Regions from separate parts of the Pseudomonas sp. E315 genome, predicted to be linked through region 2. Evidence: predicted binding sites of a transcription regulator. Region 2 holds the regulator's gene; the other holds the start of a gene.
The links. Region 2 encodes FliA, which starts transcription of late flagellar genes. Its sites were predicted from a motif close to CTAAAGTTTNNNNNNNNNNNGCCGNTAA; they were not measured.
Positions count from the first base shown of each region.

Region 1: motA (flagellar motor stator protein MotA) is a predicted target of FliA. The motif match lies at 2,106-2,133, and genes of this name have one in related genera.

Region 1 covers NZ_JBUZPJ010000006.1:42,275-51,615, forward strand. The annotation lists gene rsgA (small ribosomal subunit biogenesis GTPase RsgA) at 1-144, shown strand, start outside; gene motB (flagellar motor protein MotB) at 189-1,181, opposite strand; gene motA (flagellar motor stator protein MotA) at 1,185-2,036, opposite strand; gene ACZRJQ_RS10735 (HDOD domain-containing protein) at 2,205-3,743, shown strand; gene ACZRJQ_RS10740 (rhodanese-like domain-containing protein) at 3,788-4,615, shown strand; gene asd (archaetidylserine decarboxylase) at 4,625-5,491, shown strand; gene serB (phosphoserine phosphatase SerB) at 5,573-6,787, opposite strand; gene ACZRJQ_RS10755 (AhpA/YtjB family protein) at 6,920-8,455, shown strand; gene ACZRJQ_RS10760 (PqiC family protein) at 8,579-9,283, opposite strand.
Region 2 covers NZ_JBUZPJ010000001.1:93,304-102,644, forward strand. The annotation lists gene fleN (flagellar synthesis regulator FleN) at 1-580, shown strand, start outside; gene fliA (RNA polymerase sigma factor FliA) at 577-1,317, shown strand; gene ACZRJQ_RS00470 (chemotaxis response regulator CheY) at 1,521-1,892, shown strand; gene ACZRJQ_RS00475 (protein phosphatase CheZ) at 1,914-2,702, shown strand; gene ACZRJQ_RS00480 (chemotaxis protein CheA) at 2,768-4,972, shown strand; gene ACZRJQ_RS00485 (protein-glutamate methylesterase/protein-glutamine glutaminase) at 5,022-6,152, shown strand; gene ACZRJQ_RS00490 (flagellar motor protein) at 6,152-6,892, shown strand; gene motD (flagellar motor protein MotD) at 6,908-7,798, shown strand; gene ACZRJQ_RS00500 (ParA family protein) at 7,849-8,637, shown strand; gene ACZRJQ_RS00505 (CheW domain-containing protein) at 8,722-9,341, shown strand, end outside.

The DNA of each region.
Region 1 (9,341 bases), on a different contig from region 2:
GGCCGCTGCCGTTTCCGTGACTGCAAGCACGACCGCGAGCCGGGCTGTGCGTTACTGATGGCTTTGGAAGATGGCCGCGTGCAGCAACAACGCATGAACAGCTATCGTTCGATCATCGCCAGCTTGCCTGAGTCCAGCTACTAAACAGGCAGCCCCTGCTGGAGCGAGCACGCTCGCTCCAGCGTTGATCACGGCTTGATCGGTGCTGGCGCCTTGTCGTCAAACAGGTTCAGCTTTTCCCGCTCTTCGTGCATGGCAGGCGGTTGTTGATCGGCTGGCAACGTGATCGGGTCAATCGGCGTGGTCGGCGTTTCAGCTTTCGCCGCATCAGCACCTTGCTCACCTTCAATCGCACGCTGCGCCTTTTTGGTCAGCACCACGATGTCGATTCGACGATTGACCGGGTTCAACGGGTCAACCTTGTCAAACAACACAGATGAGGCATACCCCACAATTCGCGCGACCTGATCTTGCGGGTAGCTGCCAGCCACCAAAGCACGGCGGGCGGCATTGGCACGGTTGGCCGACAACTCCCAGTTACCGAATTCCGTATCGCTGGCATAAGGCGTGGCATCGGTATGACCACTGATGCTGACCTTGTTAGGCACGGCTTTGATGGTGTCTGCCATTGCCAGCAAGATGTCTTCAAAGTAGGGCTTGAGCCGCGCGCTGCCCACATCAAACATTGGGCGATTTTCGGCGTCCATGATCTGAATCCGCAGGCCGTCCGGGGTGATCTCAAACAACAACTGGTCTTTGAACTTGCGCAGTTGCGGGTTTTCTTCAACCTTGTTCTGTAACTCTTGCAACAGCAATTCGAGACGCTCTTTCTCGACCTGCTCCGCCATGCCTTCGACCTGATCAGTGTCGACCGTGATCTTGTCCGGCTGCGGCTGCATTTTTTGCTCGGGGTTCAGGGTGTTATCCGGCGCCATCGTTGGCGTGCCGCCCAAGTCGATGATGTAAGGCGTACCACTTTCTGAAAACCCGATCGGGTCTTTGAAGTAACCGGCAATCGCGATTTTTTGTTCTGGCGTGGCCGTGGACAACAGCCATAGCACCAGAAAGAACGCCATCATCGCCGTAGCAAAGTCAGCGAAAGCGATTTTCCAGGCGCCACCGTGGTGGCCCGCTGCAAAGCGCTTGACGCGCTTAATAATGATTGGCTGGTTGTTTTCCATGACTTAGCGACCGCGAACCACTTGTTCCAGCTCCATAAAGCTTGGACGGTGCTTGGGATACAGCACTTTGCGTCCAAACTCGACCGCCAGCGATGGCGGCATGCCCGAGGCCGAGGCCACCAGCGATGCTTTGATTGACTCGTAGACGTTCAGTTCTTCTTTGGCATCGTGCGCCAGTGACGTCGCCAACGGGCCGAAGAAGCCATAGGCCGCCAAAATACCAAAGAACGTACCGACCAACGCGGCGCCAACGTGCATACCAATCGCAGCTTGGTCGCCCTCACCCAACGAAGCCATCGTCACAACGATACCCAGCACCGCCGCCACAATACCGAAGCCCGGCATGCCATCGGCAATCCCGGTGACAGCGTGGGACGGGTGCTCCAGCTCTTCTTTCATGCTGAACAGCTCCATGTCGAACAAGCCTTCCAGCTCGTGCGGGGCCATGTTGCCCGACGACATGATGCGCAGGTAATCGCAGACAAACGCAGTCATGCGCTCGTCTTTAAGCACTGCGGGGTATTTGGCGAAGATTGGGCTAGCGGCCGCGTCTTCAATATCGCCCTCGATGGCCATCATGCCTTCGCGGCGACTTTTGTTGAGAATCTCGTAAACTAGACCCAGCACTTCAAGATAAAAGGTGTGGGTAAACCGCGAGCCGAACATGCCAAGTGATTTTTTGATCACGTGCATGGTCATATAACCGGGGTTAGCCTGCAGGAAGGCACCGAAGGCCGCCCCGCCAATAATCAAGACCTCAAACGGTTGGATCAATGCACCGATCTTGCCGTGGGAAAGTACGTATCCGCCAAGAACACTCGCGAACACGACAATGATGCCGATAATTTTAGCCATAGGAATAAAGGTACTTACTGAGTCGGGTTCAAGGTCATATTCGCAGGAGAGTAAAAACTCTTCTTCTCCTTATCGGCGAAACTGCGCCAGACTATAGGCCGTAAAGGCGAAAAGCCAGTTGGGCCCATTCCGGGCGTGTAAACAACGGATTAAAAGCGCGCTCCCATCATGGCAAATGAAACCACCACAGCGACCAACATTCCTTCTACCCTCGAAGCCTGGGTCAAACAGCTCGACGCTGTTCGCCTGCCCATTGCGCAGGACAGTCACGATCAGGTTTGCAAGGCGATCAACGACAATCGCCGCTCATTGCGCGAAATTGCCGAGCTTATGCAAGACAGCCCCGCGCTGGCGCTGAGCCTGATCCGCGAGGCTAATCACCACACGCATGGCAGCCTGAGCGAACCCGCCGAGAGCCTTGAAGTGGCGATCAACCGACTAGGTCTGACCCGTACGCAAGAACTGATGGAGCGTCTTCCCGCGCTACCTACGGAAGAAATCCCACAGGCATTTCGACAAATTCAACTGATTAGCCAGCATGCTGCGCAACAAGCCAGCGGGTTATTCGCCAATCGTTTAGCGCGTCTGTGGCAAGAAATTTATTGGGGCAGCTTGCTGTTTCTGTCGCCATTGTGGGCGATGGCTCTGACTCATCCCGAACAGCTCGAAGAATGGGAGCTGCGGGTGATTCACAAGGGCGAATGCGCGAGCAAGGTTGAGCAAAAACTGTTCGGTGTGCGCTTGTTTGAGATCTGCCGTTCACTGGCTGAGTTGTGGCGCCTGCCTGCGTGGGTGCTGCAAGGTTACGCAGTCATCACCGATGAGCAGCGCACGCTGGTCAAAGTGCTGCACATCGCCCGCGACAATCATCATCGCCTGCGCCAGCAACAACGTCTGGACGCTGATCCGTCGCTGCGGCGCTGGCTCAACCAGCCAGCCAATACAGTGTTGTTGGCAAACGGCCTGGCGTTATCGGCGCAGCAAGCGTGGGATACGCCGCACAACCTGCGCTGGCAATACCTGACCAGCCTGTACCTGCAAATACCGCTGGATGACTTACAGCAACAGGTTCACCAAAACGCCGCCAGCAGCGGGCGTTATCACGCAATGCCCGATTTGTGGCACCCGGCCGAGGCACTTGTCTGGCCTTGGGACATGCGCCGCGTGCATCGCGGCCTGCTGCCAGCCCCACCGCCCTCCGCAGAAGCGCTGGTGGTATGGCGCAAACACTGCGGGGAGTTACTCGCCGAGCCGAGTGCATTTACCAACTCGATGCACCTGACCACCTGCGCCCGTGACGCACTGGTGGCGTGTGGCATGCGCCGGGTCATTTTGTTGATGGCCGATAAAACGTCCACCACCCTACGCGCCCACCAAGTGGCCGGCTTGCCCAAAGCGGCTTTCGACCTCAACCTGGACGTCACCCAAAGCCCCGGCCTGCGGCGCTTACTGACGCAGCCCGCGCAAATTCGCCTCACCCCCGAAAACAACGCACAGATTTCTGCAGCCTTGCCCAACAACCTGCGCAACCTGTTCCCCGGCGAGCATTTGCTGCTACGGTCACTGAGCAATAACGGCCGCGTTGTGATGCTGGTGCTGGCAGACCAAGGTGGCGGCCCGCTTTCAGAGATCACCGTGCAGGCGTTTGGTAAAACAGCGCAATGCATTGAAAAAGCTCTGAACAGCTTTACTACGCGCGGGCGCTAGCGGTTACGTTACAATTTGCCCCTTTTTCGCTCTGGAGACCTCACATGCCTGACTTCTCTGGCTTGCCGTTAGTCATTGAGCCTCGCGACCTGCTCGCTCGGCTTGATGCTCCACACTTGATTTTGGTCGACCTGAGCAGTGCCGCTCGCTATGAGGCGGGGCATATAGCAGGGGCTCGTTTCATCGACCCCAAGCGCACGCAACTGGGCCAGCCTCCAGCGCCCGGCCTGTTGCCGACTCAAGCGTCGCTTCAAACGCTGTTTGGCGAATTGGGGCACAACCCCAATGCAATCTACGTGGTGTATGACGATGAAGGCGGCGGCTGGGCCGGGCGCTTTATCTGGCTGCTGGATGTGATCGGGCACAAAAACTATCACTATCTGGACGGCGGCATTCACGCGTGGATCGCCGAAGGTTATGAGCTGACTCAAGACGTGCCACCGGCTGTTGCCAAGCACGTTGCCCTGACCTTGCATGACGAGCCCACCGCAACCCGTGAATACCTGCAAAGTCGTTTGGGTGCCGCCGATCTCGCGATTTGGGACGCACGCAGCGCAGCTGAATACACCGGCGAAAAAGTGCTGGCAGCCAAGGGTGGACACATCCCCGGCGCCAAACATTTCGAATGGACCTCAGGCATGGACAAAGCCCGCAGCCTGCGTATTCGCACCGACATGGCCCAGATCCTCAACGATCTGGGCATCAGCAAAGACAAAGAAGTCATTACCCACTGCCAGACTCACCACCGCTCTGGCTTTACGTATCTGGTCGCCAAATCGCTCGGTTATCCTCGCGTTAAAGGCTATGCCGGTTCTTGGGGCGAATGGGGCAACCACCCCGATACGCCTGTAGAACTGCCTGTAAAAAATTAAGGACTTGTAATGAAAAAGCGTTTGTTCCTCCTGAGTCAGTACCTGTTACCGCATCACCTGTTGTCCCGTCTGGCCGGCTGCGTAGCCGAATGCCGCGTGCGCTGGTTCAAAAATGCGTTCACCACCTGGTTCGCCAAGCGTTATCAAGTGGACATGTCTCAGGCCCTGATTGAAGACGTCACCGCGTACGAGCACTTCAACGCCTTCTTCACCCGCGCCTTGAAAGACGGCGCACGCCCGCTGGACCAAACCCCCGGCGCAGTATTGAGCCCGGCCGATGGCGCCGTCAGCCAACTTGGCCCCATTGAGCATGGCCGCGTGTTTCAGGCCAAAGGCCATAGCTACAGCGTGCTGGAGCTGGTGGGCGGCGATCCGGCCGTGGCAGCACCGTTTATGGGCGGCGACTTTGCCACCATTTACCTGTCGCCCAAGGACTACCACCGCGTTCACATGCCATTGGCGGGCACCCTGCGCGAAATGATTTACGTGCCGGGCCGACTCTTCTCGGTCAACCAAACCACAGCCGAAAACGTGCCCGAGCTGTTTGCTCGCAACGAACGTGCGGTGTGCATTTTTGATACCGAGCGTGGCCCAATGGCTGTCGTGCTGGTTGGGGCGATGATCGTCGCGTCGATTGAAACCGTGTTTGCAGGTTTGGTGACGCCGCCTAAGCGCGAGCTGAAAACCTTCCGTTACGACGAAGCCGCCCGTGCGCCCATCCACTTGGAAAAAGGGGCCGAACTGGGTCGCTTCAAGTTGGGTTCTACTGCGATCGTGCTGTTTGGCCCTGAGCAGGTGAAATGGGCCGAGAACATGACGGCGGGAACGCCGGTCATGATGGGACAAAGCATGGGTGCCCCGGTTAACGCGGCGTAACACCCGCCGCCCCGTAGGCGTTGGCGAAGGCTTCGATCATCCAACAGATCGCAGCTTTCGCCAGCGCTTACAGGTCAGGGATTAGCCCTGGCTGTTGCGGTCGCGCTGACCCAACAGGTACAACACACCATCAAGCCCCAATGTTGAAATCGCATGCTTGGCCGATTTTTTCACCAGCGGCTTTGCACGAAACGCGACACCCAACCCGGCAATGGCAAGCATTGGCAAGTCATTGGCGCCATCACCGACCGCAATGGTCTGCTCCAGGCTCAGGCCTTCCTTTTGTGCCAGCTCGCGCAGCAAATCTGCCTTGCGCTGAGCGTCAACAATCGGCTCGACCGCTACGCCTGTGACCTTGCCGTCGACCACTGCCAGCTCATTAGCAAACACGTAATCAATGCCCAGCTTGGCCTGCAACTGTTTGGCAAAGTAGGTAAAGCCGCCAGACAAGATCGCAGTTTTGTAGCCCAGCCGCTTAAGCTCAGCGAACAGCACTTCTGCGCCTTCGGTCAAACGCAACGATGCACCAATGGCGTCCAACACCCCTACGTCCAGACCTTTAAGCAACGCCAGACGCTCTTTGAAGCTGGCCTTAAAGTCCAGCTCGCCAGCCATTGCGCGCTCGGTGATTTCGGACACCTTGTCACCCACACCCGCTGCCTTGGCCAACTCGTCGATCACTTCGGCTTCGATCAGGGTCGAGTCCATGTCGAACACCGCCAAGCGGCGATGACGACGGAACAGGGTGTCTTCTTGTAGCGCGATATCCACGTTCAGCTCTTGAGCCAAATTGAAGAACGCTGTGCGCAAACTGGCAATGTCAGTCGGCTCGCCACACACACGCAACTCAATGCAGCTTTTGCTCAGATGAGTCGGGGCGTCCAGCGGTACGCGCCCTGACAAGCGATCGGTCTGCTCAATGTTCAGACCGTGCTGACTGATCACTGACGTCACGCGCTGCAATTCATGGGCTGTCACTCGGCGACTCATCAGTGTCACCACATGACGCTTCTGGCTTTGCTCATTCACCCAATGCTTGTAGCGGTCTTCAGTAATAGGGTCAAAACGCAGTTGCAGGCCCTCTTTGGCAATCAGAGGCTGGATGCCTTGAAGCACCGACGCTACCTGCTCGGCTTGCGCAATTTCAACCAAAAAACCTAACGACAAAACACCGTGGATGACGGCCTGACCAATGTCGAGAATGTTCACACCATTGCTGGCCAGTACGCCGGTAATGGCTGCAGTGAGACCCGGACGGTCCTCACCCGTGATGTTTATCAGGACGATTTCGCGCAAGGCACACCCCCATTCACTAAAAAAAACGCATTCTACCCACTTTCAGTGACCATCGGGCATCGCCAAGGCTTTGCCGCCTCAGGGCTGCTCGCTATACTGCGCTCCAACTTAACGGACTAAGAGCCGCGCTCAGTGAACCGGCCATTGCCTGTCAAAACCGATAACTTCTTTCTGCTGATCTTCCGGGCCCTGCGCGATCGTCGCATTCCGCTTGCTCTGCGTATTGCCAGCCACAACGTGATTTTGGTCGCCTTGGCGTTGGTCATTTACGCGGTGGTCATGGGCCTGCAATTCAAGCAAGCCATGCACGAGCAAGCCGATGCGCTGGGGCAGAGCCTGACCACGCAAACCGCCACCTCGGCAACTGAACTGCTGGTGTCCAACGACATCCTCAGCCTCAACGTGCTGCTCAACAACCTGACTAAAAACCCGCTGGTGGCCCACGCCGCTATTTATAGCGTCGATAACCGCATCCTCGCCGAAGCCGGTCAGCGCCCCAAAACCGGCTTGCTGGGCGAAGCCGAAGGCGTTTATCAAACCAAGATCACCTTTCAGGATGTAACGGCCGGGCACCTGCGTATCAGCCTGGACATGAACCAGTTCGAACAGCCGATGACCATCAGCCTGCAAAGCATGGGCATCCTGAGCGCCATTTTGCTTGCACTGGCGCTGGCCTTGAGCCTGCGTTTGGGCCGGCACATTACGACGCCTTTGCTGCAACTGCGCGTGTGGTTGCGCGAACCAGACCCGTACACACCTGCGGTTAATCGCCAAGACGAAATCGGCGATTTGGCACGTCAACTGCACACCCGTCTCGCACCTGCGGCGCCAGAACCGGAGCCAGAGCCAGAGGCGGATTACGACGAAGAAGAGGCCGAAGACAACGAGCCAACCTTCGAAGTGCGCAGCCTGCGCGACCCTACTTTCGACGAAAAACCGGCCATGCCCGCCCCTAAAGCGGCACCGCGCCAGTTAATCAGCACCGAAGAAGACGAAACCGACGAAGAAGACCCGTTCGCTGACCTGCGTGACAGCAGCCCAGCCAACGCTGCACCCACGTCGCAGGCCAAGCCGCAACCGGTGGTTCCATCAGTGCCACAACCAAGCGCCGTCCTGGCGGTGCAATTGGGCGCACAGGAACAACTGCGACGCTTACCCCGCGCCCGCTTGATGGAACTGCTGCAGCGTTATCGCGATTGTCTGGATCAGGCCGCCTCTCTGTATCAAAGCGAACTGCACACGCTGAACGATGGCAGCACATTGATGTTGTTCCACAGCGAAGACAGCGGCGACGATTACCTGACTAACGCCATCTGCTGCGGTGAACTGCTGCGCGCTCTGGGGCACGCCTTGCAAATCGAAGTGGCAGACAGCGGCATCACCTTACAATTGCAGTTGGGCCTGGTGCTGGGCGAGGGCCTCAGTGGTTTGAGCCAGATCGACCTGCTGCTGACCGAAACCGCGCAAGACGCCCTGGCTCTGTCGCAACACAGCCGCAACCTGCTGCTGGTTGAGCGTCAAATCAGCGACGATCCGCTGATCCGTCAACGCGCACGTATTCGCCCGATTGCCAGCCCAGAAGGTGCTTGCTGCGTTGAGCGCCTGATGGAGCCCTACCCATCAATGCTCGAACGCCAACTGGCGCGCATGCACGAGACTCGCGAGTAAAAAGCCTGCGACAGCTGTTGCGAAAACAGGGCCTGCGCAGCCATTGATTGCGCGACCAAGGCCCTGAAGTTATCCACAAAAAATCCCGCACATGTGCGGGATTTTTCGTTTCGGCCGACAGGCTCAGAAGCGGAACACTTCCATGTCAGTGCGAATCGGTGAAGCCATAGGGATTCTTGGCTTTTCGACATCTGCCTTGGGTGCAGGTTTTGGCTCCGGCTTGCGGGCTTCAACCACAGGCGGTTGGTTGGCCAGCGGCTTGAGTGCTACCGCTAATTGCTCGCTCAATTGCTGTAACAACTGGCCTTGGGCCTTGACCTGATCTGCCGTGCTGCCTTCGTGCGGCTGCTCCAGATGGATCATGCGGTTGTCACGTACTTGCCCGCGACGGTCGATCAAACGCCATTGAGCATCCAAAATAGCGGGCTGCGACTTGCCAGAGTCAAGTCGGGTAATCGACAGCAAGACTTGCACATCAGGGGTAAAACCCGCAGTGGCCGGGGCCAGCACGACGCGCTGACTGTCAAGCCGCCACGCCAGTTGGCGTACCAGCAGTTGATCGATGTCCGCCGACAAGCTGCCCGCCCAACGACCATCAGTGGCAGCACTCAGGCTGCCATCGGCCTGACGCTGCAACAGGGTTTCACGTTGCAGGTAGTCAGCCACGGTCACCGGGCCAAGCAATACGGCCATGCCAGCGCTTTGCGTTGGCTGGCCTGGGGTACCGCTGTCTAGCTGATACAAGGACGCTGGCTGGTGCACGCTGCACCCCGCCAGACCAAGCACACCAGCCAGCAACACAATTAAAGGAAGGCGCAGAACGTTCATCATTCCATCCAGGTGGTCGCGAATGGGCGAGCCACAGTGTGATTCTCGAGAAATTCGT
Region 2 (9,341 bases):
TATCGTGCCGGCGGCTTCGGGCACTCAGAGCATGGTGCACCTGAGTTCGGCGCAGCACGCCGGTCTGGTTCAGGCCTTTAGTGACATCGGCGACAACCTGGACGTGCTGGTGATTGACACCGCTGCCGGGATTGGTGATTCAGTGGTGAGTTTTGTGCGCGCCGCCCAAGAAGTGTTGCTGGTGGTGTGTGACGAACCGACCTCCATTACCGATGCTTATGCGCTGATCAAACTGCTCAACCGTGACTACGGCATGAACCGCTTCCGTGTGTTGGCAAACATGGCGCAAAGCCCGCAGGAAGGCCGCAACCTGTTTGCCAAGCTGACCAAGGTGACGGACCGCTTTTTGGATGTGGCCCTGCAATATGTCGGTGCAGTGCCTTACGACGAATGTGTACGCAAAGCCGTTCAAAAACAGCGCGCTGTTTACGAAGCCTTCCCTCGCTCCAAATGCGCGCTGGCCTTCAAGGCAATTGCCCAAAAAGTTGACACTTGGCCTTTGCCTGCCAACCCACGCGGGCACTTGGAGTTCTTTGTTGAGCGACTGGTGCAGCAAACGAGTGCGGGACCGGTCTTATGACAGCCAGTGGCTATCGCATGTACAGCAAGTCGTCGCGTGACAGCCAATATGAGCTGATCGAACGTTACGCCCCTTTGGTCAAGCGTATTGCCTACCACTTGTTGGCGCGTTTGCCAGCCAGCGTGCAAGTCGAAGACTTGATCCAGGCGGGCATGATCGGCCTGCTTGAAGTGTCCACCAAGTACGACGCAACCAAAGGCGCGAGTTTCGAGACGTACGCGGGTATTCGTATCCGTGGCGCGATGCTTGATGAAGTGCGAAAGGGCGACTGGGCCCCACGCTCGGTACACCGCAATACCCGCATGGTCAGTGATGCAATCAGGGCAATTGAAGCAAAAACCGGTTGTGACGCTAAAGATCACGAGGTTGCGGCCGAACTCCAGTTAAGCCTTGATGATTATTACGCGATTTTGAATGACACCCTGGGCAGCCGCCTGTTCAGTTTCGACGACCTGTTACAGGACGGCGAGCATGAAGGGCTGCACGAGGACGGCGCCAGCGCTCACCTTGAGCCTTCGCGAGACCTGGAAGACGAGCGCTTTCAGGCCGCATTGGCTGAGGCGATCGCCAATTTGCCGGAGCGTGAGCGACTGGTATTGGCGCTGTACTACGACGAAGAGCTGAACCTCAAAGAAATCGGTGAGGTTCTGGGTGTCAGCGAATCGCGAGTCAGCCAGTTGCATAGCCAATGTGCGGCGCGTTTGCGCGGGCGTTTGGCGGAATGGCGAGCACGCTGATACCGGTAGGTTTTGAATTTATGTAGGAGCGAGCGTGCTCGCGATGAAAGTCGATGCGTGTTGATTGATACGCCGTGTCGCCTGCATCGCGAGCACGCTCGCTCCTACGGGTTTTAACGTGGCATGTATACCGAATTGATTGAATGGCGCGCCCAGGTGCTGAGCGCGTTTAAGACTGCTTGGAGGTCGAATTGGACAAGAACATGAAAATCCTCATCGTTGATGATTTCTCAACGATGCGGCGGATCATTAAAAACCTGCTGCGTGACCTTGGGTTCACCAACACGGTGGAAGCAGATGACGGCACAACAGCGTTGCCGATCCTCAATCAGGGGCATATCGACTTTCTGGTGACTGACTGGAACATGCCGGGCATGACCGGTATTGACCTGCTGCGCCACGTGCGTGCCGACGAAAAACTCAAGCACTTGCCCGTGCTGATGGTGACGGCTGAAGCCAAGCGCGAGCAGATCATCGAAGCGGCTCAAGCCGGGGTTAACGGTTATGTCGTCAAACCGTTTACTGCCTTGGCACTCAAAGAAAAGATCGAAAAGATCTTTGAGCGCATCGGCTGATCGATTCGTCACGGGGGTGCTATGGAGCATAAAGAATCAAACCAGGGAGACTTTGAGTCGACCCTGAAGAAACATGCTCACGAATTGGTCGAAAGCCTTGAAAAAGGCCAGTTCGGCGATGCAGTGCAACTGATTCACGAACTGAACCAAACCCGCGATCGCGGTTTGTATCGGGAAGTGGGCAAATTGACGCGTGAGTTGCACAGCGCAATCGTCAATTTCCATATCGATCCGAGCACGCCGCAAGCCGAAGAAGTGTCCCAGATCACGGATGCGACCGAACGTTTGTCTTATGTTGTGCGCCTTACGGAAGCGGCCGCTAACAGGACGATGGATTTGGTGGAAAGCAGCACGCCCATCGTCAACAGTTTGGGGGCCGAGGCTAAAGCATTGAGTGCTGATTGGGGGCGTTTTATGCGCCGCGAAATCAGTGCTGAAGAGTTTCGCGAGTTAGCGAGGCGTGTTGACGGTTTTCTGACACGTAGCGAAGAAGAAAGCCACATTGTGGCCAGTAATCTGAACGACATCCTGTTGGCTCAGGATTACCAGGACCTTACCGGCCAAGTCATCAAACGCGTGACGCAGTTGGTGACCGAAGTCGAAGGTAACTTGCTTAAACTCGTGCTCATGGCCAGCCAGGTCGACCGCTTTGCGGGGATCGAACATGACCGTGATGCACTGCTCGCTGAAAATAATCCGCAAAAAAACCTGACTCAGGGTGAAGGTCCGCAGATTCATGCCGATAAGCGTGATGACGTCGTGTCCGGTCAGGACGATGTAGACGATTTGCTATCCAGTTTAGGTTTCTAGGTTTCGAGTAGGCGTGCGGGCAGTGTTGCCCGACGCTCAAAGACCTTATTTCAAGGAGCACCTACATGAGCTTCGGCGCCGATGAAGAAATCCTTCAGGATTTCCTGGTTGAAGCCGGCGAGATTCTAGAGCAACTGTCCGAACAACTGGTCGAGCTTGAAAGCCGCCCAGATGACGCTGACTTGCTCAATGCAATTTTTCGCGGTTTTCACACTGTAAAAGGGGGCGCCGGCTTCCTCCAGCTCAATGAGTTGGTGGAGTGCTGTCACATCGCCGAGAACGTGTTCGACATCCTGCGCAAGGGTGAACGACGGGTCGACTCCGAGCTGATGGACGTGGTCCTTGAAGCCCTGGACGCTGTAAACGGTATGTTCAGCGAAGTGCGTGAGCGCAGCCCAATCACGGCCGCGACGCCTGAATTGTTGGCAGCGCTGGCACGCTTGGCCGAGCCTGCGTCTGCTCAGCCGGTTGAAGTGGCACAACCAACGCCTGAACCAGTTGCTCAGGCGCCTGTTGCCAGTGAAGGCGGTGATATCACCGATAACGAATTTGAACTGCTGCTGGACTCGCTCAATGCGGTCAAAGCAGCCGCGGCCGCACCTGTTCAGCCCGCAGCCGTCGCGGCGACGGGTAGCGACGAAATAACCGATGCCGAGTTTGAGTCGTTGCTCGACCAATTGCACGGCAAAGGCCAGTTTGCACCTGATGCTGTGGCTTCAGCGGCCCCCGTCAGTGAAGCTGCCCCGGCCGCTGCGGCCAGCAATGACATTACAGACGACGAATTCGAAGCCTTGCTTGATCAGTTGCACGGCAAGGGCTCGTTCAGCGCTGATGCGCTGGACACCTCTGCGCCAGAAGCTTCGACCCCACCCGCAGCTGGCAAGGGCGAGCTGATCAGCGACCATGAATTCGAATCGCTGCTTGATGAGCTGCATGGCAAAGGCAAGTTTTCTGCCGAAAGCCCGGTGGTTGCGGCAACTGCCGCTGCAGCCCCGGCAGCTGTAGCAACTCCGGTAGCGAAAAAGGCTGAAGCTGCAGCCCCGCGTCCGGCCCCGGCCCGCGCACCGGCTGCACACCCTGACAAACCGGTCGCCTCCGAAGCCGAAACCACTGTGCGGGTTGACACTGCGCGCCTCGACGAAATCATGAACATGGTGGGCGAGTTGGTGTTGGTGCGTAACCGTTTGGTGCGTCTGGGGCTTAACAGCAGCGACGAGGCCATGTCCAAGGCGGTGTCCAACCTTGACGTGGTGACCGCAGATCTGCAAACCGCGGTGATGAAAACCCGCATGCAGCCGATCAAGAAAGTCTTTGGTCGCTTCCCGCGTTTGGTTCGCGACTTGGCGCGTCAACTGAAAAAAGAAATCAACCTGGAACTGGTAGGCGAAGAAACAGACCTGGACAAAAACCTGGTCGAGGCTTTGGCCGATCCGCTGGTCCACTTGGTGCGTAACGCGGTCGACCACGGGTGCGAAACCCCGGAAGAGCGTGAAGCCGCCGGTAAGTCCCGTTGCGGCCGCGTCATTCTGTCCGCTGAGCAAGAAGGCGACCATATCCTGCTGTCGATCTCTGACGACGGCAAGGGCATGGATGCGAATGTGCTGCGTGGCATCGCGGTCAAAAAAGGCTTGATGGACAAGGACGCTGCTGACCGCTTGAGCGAGTCCGACTGCTACAACCTGATTTTTGCGCCGGGCTTCTCGACTAAAACCGAGATTTCTGACGTGTCGGGTCGTGGTGTGGGCATGGACGTGGTGAAAACCAAAATCGCCCAGCTCAATGGCTCGCTCAATATTTACTCGACCTTGGGCCAAGGCTCGAAGATCGTGATCAAGGTGCCGCTGACACTGGCGATCATGCCGACGCTGATGGTGATGCTGGGCAATCAGGCGTTTGCGTTCCCACTGGTCAACGTAAACGAAATCTTCCACCTCGACCTGTCGCGCACCAACGTGGTGGACGGTCAGGAAGTGGTGATCGTGCGCGATAAAGCGCTGCCTTTGTTCTACCTCAAGCGCTGGTTGGTGGCGTCTGCCGCCCATGAAGAACAGCGTGAAGGGCATGTGGTGATTCTTTCGGTGGGCACTCAGCGCATCGGCTTTGTGGTCGATCAGTTGGTTGGTCAAGAAGAAGTGGTCATCAAACCGTTGGGCAAAATGCTTCAGGGCACGCCGGGCATGTCGGGAGCCACCATTACAGGTGATGGCCGTATTGCCTTGATTTTGGATGTTCCGAGCATGCTCAAGCGCTACGCCGCACGGCGTATTTGATTCTGGTGGAGCGGGGCGGTTGCGCCTCGCGCTGCCTAACGGAGTGTTTATGGTAGTCAAGGTTTTGGTGGTGGACGATTCGGGCTTTTTCCGCCGCCGTCTCACGGAAATTCTATCGTCTGATCCGACGATTCAAGTGATCGGCACCGCTACCAACGGCAAGGAGGCCATTGATCAGGCGCTGGCGCTCAAGCCAGACGTGATCACTATGGACTACGAGATGCCAATGATGGATGGCATCACGGCAGTGCGGCACATCATGCAGCGCAGCCCGACCCCCGTGCTGATGTTCTCCTCGCTCACACACGAAGGTGCTCGCGTTACGCTGGATGCACTGGACGCTGGGGCTGTGGATTTTCTGCCGAAAAACTTCGAAGACATCTCGCGTAACCCCGAGAAGGTCAAGCAATTACTGTGCGAAAAAGTACACAGCATTTCGCGCAGCAATCGGCGTGTTTCCAGCTACAGCGCGCCACAGCCGCCAGCAGCGCCGCAGCCTGTGGCAGCGCCTGTTACGAACAGTTTTGCCACGCCAACGCCGCCTGCTCCTCGCACCACGCCAATTGCCAGCCGTAGCGCACCCGTTGCTGCAGCCACGTCGCCTGCGCCAAAGCGCAAGGCCTACAAGTTGGTGGCCATTGGTACTTCAACCGGCGGGCCTGTGGCCCTGCAACGTGTGCTGACTCAATTGCCGGGCAACTTCCCTGCGCCGATTGTGTTGGTGCAACACATGCCGGCTGCCTTCACCAAAGCCTTTGCCGAGCGCTTGGACAAGTTGTGCCGCATCAGCGTCAAAGAAGCTGAAGACGGCGACATTCTGCGTCCGGGGCTGGCGCTGCTGGCGCCGGGTGGCAAGCAGATGATGATCGATGGTCGCGGCGCGGTACGCATCCTGCCGGGCGACGAGCGTCTGAACTACAAGCCCTGCGTGGACATCACTTTTGGTTCGGCAGCTAAATCCTACGGCGACAAAGTTCTGGCGGTGGTGTTAACCGGCATGGGCGCGGATGGCCGTGAAGGTGCGCGTCTGCTCAAGCAGGGCGGCAGTAACGTCTGGGCGCAGGACGAAGCCAGCTGCGTCATCTACGGCATGCCGATGGCAATCGTTAAAGCCAATCTGGCGGATGCGGTGTACAGCCTTGATGAAATTGGCAAGCACTTGGTCGAGGCCTGTCACTGATGGATGTACTCAGCCTTATCGGGATCATCATGGCCTTTGTCGCCATTATTGGTGGCAACTACTTAGAAGGCGGCCATTTGGGCGCTTTGGCCAATGGCCCTGCGGCATTGATCGTGATTGGCGGCACCGTCGGGGCTGCGCTGTTGCAGTCACCGCTGAGCGCGTTCAAGCGTGCAATGCAAATTCTCAGCTGGATCTTTTTCCCTCCGCGTATTGATCTGGCGGGCGGCGTTGATCGTGTCGTCAACTGGAGCCTGACGGCACGCAAGGAAGGCTTGCTCGGCCTCGAAGGTGTGGCGGACGCAGAGCCGGACAGCTATTCGCGCAAAGGTTTGCAATTGCTAGTCGATGGCGCCGAGCCTGAGGCCATTCGCAGCATTCTTGAGGTTGATTTCATGACCCAGGAAAGCCGCGACATAGACGCCGCCAAAGTATTTGAAAGCATGGGCGGCTACGCGCCGACCATCGGCATCATTGGCGCGGTGATGGGCTTGATCCATGTGATGGGCAATCTGGCTGATCCAAGCCAGTTGGGCAGTGGTATTGCCGTGGCGTTTGTAGCGACCATTTATGGTGTGGCCAGTGCCAACCTGGTGCTGTTGCCCATTGCCAGCAAGCTCAAAGCAATTGCCATGCGCCAGTCACGCTATCGCGAAATGTTGCTCGAAGGCATTTTGTCGATCGCCGAAGGTGAGAACCCGCGCTCCATTGAGCTCAAGCTTCAGGGCTTCATGGATTAATGGAGAACTCTCGCTATGAGTCGCCGTCGTCGCCAAGCTGAAGAGCACGTCAATCATGAACGCTGGTTGGTGTCCTACGCGGACTTCATCACCCTGTTGTTCGCGTTTTTCGTGGTGATGTACTCAATTTCGTCGATTAACGAAGGCAAGTACAAAGTCATTTCCCAAGCCTTGGTGGGTGTGTTCAATGATGCCGATCGCAGCCTCAAGCCAATTCCGATTGGTGATGAGCGCCCCTTGACCACCAAACCCGCCGAACCGTTGGTCAAGGACAGCGATCAAACTGACGCTGGCATTGGGCAAATCAACAACGACCCGCTTAAAACCATCGCCGATGACATCACCAATGCGTTTGGTGACTTGATCGCCTCCAATCAACTCACCGTGCGCGGCAATGAGTTGTGGGTCGAGATCGAACTGAATTCCAGCTTGCTGTTTGGCAGTGGCGATGCCATGCCCAGCGATGTGGCGTTCAACATCATCGACAAAGTAGCGGCGATTTTAAAACCCTTCGACAACCCGATTCACGTCGAAGGCTTCACCGATGACTTACCGATTCGCACAGCGCAGTACCCCACCAACTGGGAGTTGTCCTCGGCACGTTCGGCCAGCATTGTGCGAATGCTCGCCATGCAGGGCGTGAGTCCTGGGCGTATGGCGTCCGTGGGTTACGGTGAGTTTCAGCCCGTGGCCAATAACGCGACTCCAGAGGGTCGAGCGCTCAATCGGCGCGTGGTGCTGGTGGTGTCGCGCAATCTGGATGTGCGTCGCAGCTTAACGGGCACGGGCACAGCCCATGCCACCCCGGACGCCGCCATGAAACGTGCTGGCACACAAACTGCACCGCCTGTGACAAAGCCACTGGTACGCGGAAGTAGCGTCAATTCCCCGTCGCCGGCCCTATAAGTGAACGTCAATTCTCGGCAGGCCAGTGCGCTGCCGGGAGGAACAACTGAATGAGAGTTTGGGCAGTAGCCAATCAAAAAGGTGGCGTAGGCAAAACCACCACCTCCATCGCTCTAGCCGGCTTGCTGGCTGAGGCGGGCAAGCGTGTGGTGGTGGTCGACCTCGATCCGCATGGTTCGATGACCAGCTACTTCGGTTACGACCCCGATGCTCTTGAGCACAGCAACTACGACTTGTTTCTGCACAAAGGCCAAGTGCCTGAAGGTTTGCCGGGTCAGCTGTTATTGCCCACCAGTAACGAACATATTTCGCTGCTGCCCTCCAGCACCGCGTTGGCCACGTTAGAGCGTCAGTCGCCGGGCCAAAGCGGCCTGGGGCTGGTGATTGCACGCAGCTTGGCGCAACTGTGGCAAGACTACGATTACGCCATTATCGACAGCCCGCCGCTGCTCGGCGTGCTGATGGTCAACGCATTGGCAGCCAGTCAACAGTTGGTGATTCCGGTGCAAACCGAGCATTTGGCCGTTAAAGGTTTGGAGCGCATGGTCAATACCTTGGCGATGATCAATCGCTCACGCAAACAAGAACTGCCGTTCAGCATCGTGCCGACCTTGTTCGACCGTCGCACCCAAGCGTCAATGAGCACCTTGCGCGTGTTACGCGATATGTACCCCGAGACCATTTGGCAGGGCTATATCCCGGTCGATACCCGCTTGCGTGATGCCAGCCGCGCAGGGCTGACACCTTCACAGTTCGACGCCAAAAGCCGAGGCGTCATGGCGTATCGTGCGTTGCTCAAGCATTTGCTGACGCGCCAACTTTCGCCGCAGGTGGTTTGAGGTGGGTGTGCATTCAAGTATCAAAGTCGTGCTGCCGATAACCTCTACAGGTCACTGTAGCGAGGCAGGTGGATGGGCCACTTTATGAAGCACACGGTAGCGATTCCCACCCGCCCGCAACTGGCGTTGCAGTCTTATCTCGACGGTTTGCTGCAAGAAGCCACCGAAGAGGTACTGGCTGCCGAGCTTATGCCCGAGCAAGTCGAGCCCGTATTGCCTGCACCTGAGCCACTGGCGGTACCACTGGACGATTTTGCTGCCGCAGTGCTCGAAGAGCAGATCCGCGATGCGCAGGTCTTGCCTGTCGCGGGGACTGCGCTGCCGACCGCGCTGATGCCGCTGCAAGCGCCCGTGTTGCTGCCTCCTGTTTTGCCTGTGGCGAGTCCGGTTGAAGAAGCTCTAGCGCAGCCTTTGGTTGAGGTGCATTTGCCTACCGCACCGGGCGGGCGTTTGCCTGCACTGGATGACGGTCGTCCTGCATGGGCGGCTGAGCCCTTTGAATGCTTGTTGTTCGATGTGGCGGGGTTAACCTTGGCCGTGCCGTTGGTCTGCTTGGGCTCTATTTACTCGTTGGCCGGGCGTGAGCTAACGCCATTGTTTGGCCAGCCAGATTGGTTTCTTGGGATCTTGCCCAGTCAGAGTGGCAACCTCAAAGTGCTGGATACCGCACGCTGGGTGATGCCGGATCGCTATCGCGATGATTT